One region of the Pseudoalteromonas sp. MT33b genome, then DNA from elsewhere that is predicted to be linked to it. Evidence: predicted binding sites of a transcription regulator. Region 1 holds the regulator's gene; the other holds the start of a gene.
What was found. The regulator sigma-54, encoded in region 1, starts transcription at its own class of promoters, with help from an activator protein. The targets are predictions, from matches to a motif close to GTTGGCACGNNNNTNGNNT.
Positions count from the first base shown of each region.

Region 2: H3302_RS14175 (LiaF domain-containing protein) is a predicted target of sigma-54. The motif match lies at 1,336-1,354, and genes of this name have one in related genera.

Region 1 is NZ_CP059831.1:436,023-439,592, reverse strand. It holds gene lptA (lipopolysaccharide transport periplasmic protein LptA) at 1-470, shown strand, start outside; gene lptB (LPS export ABC transporter ATP-binding protein) at 467-1,192, shown strand; gene H3302_RS02095 (RNA polymerase factor sigma-54) at 1,307-2,803, shown strand; gene hpf (ribosome hibernation promoting factor) at 2,830-3,117, shown strand; gene ptsN (PTS IIA-like nitrogen regulatory protein PtsN) at 3,121-3,570, shown strand, end outside.
Region 2 is NZ_CP059831.1:3,135,394-3,138,963, forward strand. It holds gene H3302_RS14160 (hypothetical protein) at 1-44, opposite strand, end outside; gene H3302_RS14165 (YqaE/Pmp3 family membrane protein) at 293-451, opposite strand; gene H3302_RS14170 (BON domain-containing protein) at 507-1,073, opposite strand; gene H3302_RS14175 (LiaF domain-containing protein) at 1,394-2,053, shown strand; gene H3302_RS14180 (VOC family protein) at 3,447-3,570, opposite strand, start outside.

The DNA of each region.
Region 1 (3,570 bases):
TTTCTGGCGCAGCTGCTGAGCAGGCTGGCACACCAATCAGCATTAGCTCTGATCGCCAAGAAGGTCAGCTAAAAAATGGCATTGGTATCTTCGAAGATAATGTCGAGATCATACATGGTAACCGTCGTATTACAGCGGATCGACTCGAAGCACATGCAGGTGAAGTTGAAGGCACGGTTGAATTAATTATTGCCACAGGAAAGCCCGCTTACTTTGAAGAAAAACAAGCTGACGGCACTATTATGAGCGCCAGTGCTGAAGAAGTTCGTTACGATGTTGCTAAACGCTTATTAACACTCGTTGGCAATGCACAAGTGACTCAAGCAGGCCAAAAAGTCAGTGCCAAGAGCATTACATACGATATGGAACAGCAACTGATAAGTGCCGAGAAAGATGAAAACTCGACCGATCGTGTACACACTATTTTAGTGCCTGTTGATAACAAAAAGAACGATGAAGGCCAGCCATGAGCACACTAAAAGCAGAGCTATTAGCTAAAAGCTATAAGGGTCGCCAAGTTGTAAAAAATGTAGGCCTTGAGGTAGAAGCTGGCAGCATTGTCGGTTTACTTGGGCCAAATGGCGCAGGTAAAACAACCACCTTTTACATGATTGTGGGATTAGTGCCCAGTGACAAAGGTAAAATAAGCATTGATGATAACGATATCACCTTATTGCCAATGCACAGCCGCGCTCGCTTAGGTATTGGCTATTTGCCACAAGAATCATCGATTTTTAGAAAACTGACCGTTTATCAAAACTTAATGGCCATTTTAGAGACCCGTAAAGATCTCAATAAACAAGGCCGCGAAGAAACACTTAACAGCTTACTTGATGAATTTAGCATTCAACACATTCGTGACAGCCAAGGTATGGCATTGTCAGGGGGTGAACGCCGTCGTGTTGAAATAGCACGCGCACTGGCCGCTGACCCTAAATTTATTTTGCTCGATGAGCCTTTTGCTGGTGTTGATCCTATTTCAGTGTTAGATATAAAGAAAATTATTGAGCACTTAAAAAATCGTGGTATTGGTGTATTAATTACTGACCACAATGTGAGAGAAACCCTTGATGTTTGTGAAAAAGCCTACATTGTTTCTCATGGGGAGCTAATTGCATCAGGTACACCTGAACATGTGTTAGCCGACCAAACTGTACGCGATGTGTATCTAGGCGAGCAATTCAGGCTTTAAATACGCCACCGACTAGAGCATCTGCTAGACTTATAACAATGACAATAAATCAAATAAATAGTTAACGGCATCGTGCTATTGTTTGATAAGACTAAAAAGGATTGTTAGGGATACATGAGGCAATCATTACAGCTGCGCATGGGCCAGCAACTTACAATGACTCCACAACTGCAACAGGCTATCCGTTTGTTGCAGCTCAGTACATTGGATCTCCAGCAAGAAATTCAAGAAGCGTTAGACTCTAACCCTTTGCTTGAAGTTGAAGAAGCAGATTATGCAGAAGAGAGTATTGGCAAGAACGAGCAGAAAGCCGAATCTGACGATACCCAACTAAGCGCGTCGGCTGACGAAGCTGCAAGCGAGTACGAGCAAGAAAGCAGTGATGCCCTCAACAAAGACACCGTAAGTGACGACTTAGCAATGGATGTTACGTGGGATGAGTACATGAGTGCTGCCCCATCAAGTTCCTCAGGTCCAATGCCTGAAGATGAATCAATTTACCAAGGCGCATCAACCGAAACTCTCCACGAATACCTAATGTGGCAGTTACAACTGACTCCATTCAGCCCAACAGACGAAGCGATTGCCGTTGCGATTGTTGAGGCAATTGATGATTCGGGTATTTTAACCGTAAGCTGCGAAGACATTGTTGAAAGCTTCAATCAAAATAACGATGAAGAAGAAATCGAACTTGATGAAGTCGAAGCTGTCTTAAAAAGAATCCAATTATTCGATCCTGTCGGTATTGGCGCCCGTAGTTTACAAGAATGTTTGTGTATTCAATTACGCCAATTCGATGCTGACACCCCCTATTTAGCTGAAACTAAAATGGTGTTATCAGAACATATTGAATTATTAGCGAGTCGTGACTATCGCACTTTGATGAAAAAGACTAAGCTTAAAGAAAGTGAGCTGAAAGAAGTCATGACATTGATCCACAGCTTAAATCCAAAGCCTGCGGATACCATTGTTAGAGAAGAGTCTGAATACGTGATACCCGATGTATCCGTAAAAAAAATAAAAGGCCGTTGGGTAGTTGAACTAAACCCAGACTGCATGCCGAAAATCAGAGTGAATAGCCACTATGCGGCGATGTCACGTTCTGTAAAATCAAGCAGTGATAGCCAATTTATTCGCTCTCATTTACAAGAAGCAAAATGGTTTATTAAAAGCTTAGAAAGCCGTAATGACACGTTATTAAAAGTGACTAACTGTATTGTTCAACAACAACAGGCTTTCTTTGAACATGGTCCTGAGGCCATGAAACCCATGGTATTAAATGATGTCGCAGAAATGGTCGAAATGCATGAATCAACAATTTCGCGAGTAACAACACAAAAATACATGCATACCCCGCGGGGAATTTTTGAGTTGAAATATTTCTTCTCCAGCCATGTAAGCACTGAAAATGGGGGTGAGTGTTCATCTACGGCAATTCGCGCTTTAATCAAAAAGCTAATCGCCGCAGAAAACACAGCTAAACCATTGAGTGATAGCAAAATTGCAGATATATTGGCTGAGCAAGGAATTAAAGTAGCTAGACGGACAATAGCAAAATATCGAGAGTCTCTAGCAATACCTCCGTCGAATCAGCGTAAGAGTCTGATTTAGACGTTTTACATAGAAGGAAAATGCTTATGCAACTAAATTTAACTGGTCGTCATGTAGAAATCACAGATTCATTAAGAGACTATGTAAACACCAAGTTTGCGAAACTAGAAAGGCATTTTGACCACATTAATAATGTTCATGTCATTCTAGATGTAGAAAAACTAAGCCAAAAAGCAGAAGCAACTTTACATGTAAACGGAGGCGAGTTATTTGCCTCTACTGAACACCAAGATATGTATGCAGCCATCGACTCGTTAATCGATAAACTTGATCGTCAAGTAATTAAACACAAAGAGAAATTAGCTCGACACTAAATTATGAAACTTAGTTCACTTACTAACCAGGACTGCAGCAAAGCTGCGGTCCTTTTTAATAGCAAAAAAAGAATTCTCGAATTTATCAGCGAACTGGCTCATGAGCAGCTCCCTCATTTATCTCAGCAAGATATACTCAATGCCCTATTGAACAGAGAAAAATTGGGCAGCACGGGTATTGGCCGAGGTATTGCGATTCCACATGGTCGTATGAGCGGTGCAGATCAGCCACACGCATTTGTAATTGTGAGTGAGTCACCTATAAATTTTGATGCAATTGATAATCGTCCAGTGGATATTTTTGTCGCACTCATCGTACCAGATGGTGACTGTCAGCTTCATCTAAAGACCTTATCAACAATTGCTGATAGACTTAAAGACAAAGAATTTTGTAAACAGCTACGCAGTGCTAAAACAGATAGTGATCTGTTTAAAGTCATTGCATCAGAGGCA
Region 2 (3,570 bases), 880 kb from region 1:
TTGTTGTTCAGTCCGTGTAATAATTGCGCTTGTACTTGTTCCATTTTGTCACCTCCTTACGCTAGCTTCATCCATATTTGGCTCCTAGCCTAAACCAAAATCCTTGGTGTTTATCCTTTCACTTTATCCATAAAGCGTTGCCATTGTGCGCTTGTCCATAACGCCTTGTTACTTCCTTGCTGTCCTTTGTGCTGTGTTACATTTTCCATACTGTAAATCTCCTTGCAGTGTTGTCATCCATTATTACGTGTGCATTTCCTTGCCGTACACTCATTCCTTTGAACCGTGATTATTATCGCTTACCGATAATATACACAGCATGAATCAAACCTGGAATGTACCCTAATAAGGTTAAAATAATATTAATCCAGAATTGTGCCCCTAAACCTACCTGTAAAAATACGCCAAGAGGCGGAATTAAAACCGAGAAAATAATGCGTATTAAATCCATAACTCACTCCTTGAAAAAGATAAGCCCAGCCAAAGCTGGGCTATAGGGCGTGCTATTATTCAGCAACAATCTTAAGTTCATCGATGACTTTACGCACATCTTCAGCATTTTCAGCAATGCTCACTGCTAATTGCTTTTCTGCATCTGACTTAACCGTACCTTTTAATGTAACAACGCCTTTATCTGTATCGACATCAATATCAGTGCCGCCTACTTCAGAGTTAAATAAATAACGTGTGGTGATCACTGTACTGATCTTCGCATCAGTTAAGTCACTTTCTACTGAGTCACCTTTATCTGCACTCGTGGCCTTAGACTTCATGTTTTTCACAACCGTTAATTTGTTATCAACAGCAGTTACACCGTCTAGGCTAAGTACAAGCTCTTCGGCTAACTCTTTGTCTAATTCACTATCAACTTTACCGGTTAATACAACTTTGCCGTTTTTTACGTCTGTGTTGATATCAAAATTATTTAGGTTAGTGTTCATAAGAAGCACAGTTTCTGCCTTACCATCAATCCAAGCATCTTTACTTTCATTTTCCCAGTTGCTTGCCTGAGCACTCATACTTGTTGCACCAATTACTAACGCAGCAATCATAGTCTTGTTGAATGTATTCATAATCTTTCTCCTTTTGATTAAAGACGAGATAACTAATGCGACTACGATGCCAACTTTTTATTTTTATATTATTCAATAAGTTAAACCGATATTCAGCCATGGTTTATATTCGTTTCGGTAATTATTTACAGACAATTCGGTAAGAAGTTCACTCTGTTATAAAAATGACTAATTAATTGTCAATCTTATTAATCTATGGTTAATTTAACGAATGAAAGCCCACACCAAAAAACATAAGCCAATGAATATTAATAAAATAATTTTTGGCCTACACTTTGCTTTGTGATTAACATAACTTTAAAACTCAACAGGGAATTATCATGGCCGTCAAACTCGAAGATCGCCCCATCGAGCAAGTAAGAGAAGAAGTAATCGATCAACTTATCTATAACTACAGTCATGCAGTTATTTCAGCAGAAGCATTTGAACGAAGACTAGACCAAGCAATGGAAGCCACCAGCAATGAGGTGTTAATTGAGCTGGTTGCTGACTTAGAGTTAACAGCAGATATTGACTACAAGTCACATAAACACGTGCAGTTTAAGCCTCACTATGCACATGGTAGCGATGCAGAAAGCCTGCAACTACGCAGTATTTTAGGTTCCAACGAGCGCAGCGGCCAATGGCTAGTCCCGAAAGAAATTCACCTAACGAACTGTTTAGGCTCAATTGAATTAGACTTTAGTGAAGCCGTTTTTCAGCACCAGCATGTCACCATCTACGTAAACTGTATTTTAGGCAGCGACGAAATCTACGTGCCAGAACATGTAAATGTAGTGTCAAAATTGTTTAGTGTGGTTGGTAGCGTTGAAAATAAATCGGTTGCACTCAATAAAGGGCAAGGCCCCACAATTACGATTGAAGGTAATGTTTGGCTAGGCTCAGTAGAGATTAAAGTCAAACGCACCATGAAAGAAAAGTTCATCAGCTTTGCCAACAGCCTAAAAGCCAGTTGGAAAGAAATGAATAGAGTGCAATGACGAAATACGAGTTGCGAAACCCCTTCGCGCACAATAAATTTCACGCCTACCTTAAACCGTAGGCGTTATGTTTACATGGCACGTTTGCACAGCAACGTCTTTTATAAAATTCACGGCTAAAGCCCCTCCTACAAGTGATACACATTTCACACGTGGGAGGCGTTTTAACGCCGAAAAAGCGAACCTTTTCAGCGACATTAAACACCCTTCACGGTTTAGCTCGCATCTCGTACTTCGTAACTCGTTACTTATAACCCCTTCGCGCGAAATAAATTTCACGCCTACCTTAAACCGTAGGCGTTATGCTTGCATGGCGCGTTTGCGCAGCAACGTCTCTTTATAAAATTCACGGCTAAAGCCCCTCCTACAAGTGATACACATTTCACACGTGGGAGGCGTTTTAACTATACAAGCTCGCATCTCGCTTTTCGCAGCTCGTTGCTTACAACCTCTTCACGCGAAATAAATTTCACGCCTACATTAAACCGTAGGCGTTATGCTTGCATGGCGCGTTTGTGCAGCAACGTCTCTTTATAAAATTCACGGCTAAAGCCCCTCCTACAAGTGACACACATCTCACACGTGGGAGGCGTTTTAACTATACAAGCTCGCATCTCGCTTTTCGCAGCTCGTTGCTTACAACCTCTTCACGCGAAATAAATTTCACGCCTACATTAAACCGTAGGCGTTATGCTTGCATGGCGCGTTTGCGCAGCAACGTCTTTTATAAAATTTACGGCTAAAGCCCCTCCTACAAGTGACACACATCACACACGAGGGAGGCGTTTTAACTATACAAGCTCGCATCTCGCTTTTCGCAGCTCGTTGCTTAGAACCTCTTCACGCGAAATAAATTTCACGCCTACATTAAACCGTAGGCGTTATGCTTGCATGGCGCGTTTGCGCAGCAACGTCTTTTATAAAATTCACGGCTAAAGCCCCTCCTACAAGTGATATACACCTCACACGTGGGAGGCGTTTTAACGCCGAAAAGCAAACATTTTCAACGACATTAAACACCCTTCACCGTATAGCTCGAATCTCGTAATTCGTCACTCGTTGCTTACACCCTTTCACGGCTAAAGCCCCTCCTACAAGTGACACACATCACACTCGTGGGAGGCGTTTTAACGCCGAAAAAGCAAACCTTTTAAGCGGTATTAACAACCATCTCGATTTAGCTCGCATCTCGCTTTTCGCAGCTCGTTACCTATAACCCTTTCACGGCTAAAGCCTCCTACAAAAGATACACACTACACTCGTGGGAGGCGTTTTAACGCCGAAAAAGCGAACCTTTTCAGCGACATTAAACACCCTTCACGGTTTAGCTCGCATCTCGCTTTTCGTAACTCGTTACTTATTTCGCTCGTACTTCGCTCTCGTTTTTTCATCGCTAAAGATCATTATTTCTTTCACTTGGGATGTCACTGAAATATTCGACAAACTCGACTTCAAAGCCTGCGGGGTCAATAAAATACACGTTTTTTCGGTAAGGGTTTTCAGGGCCTAATTTATCC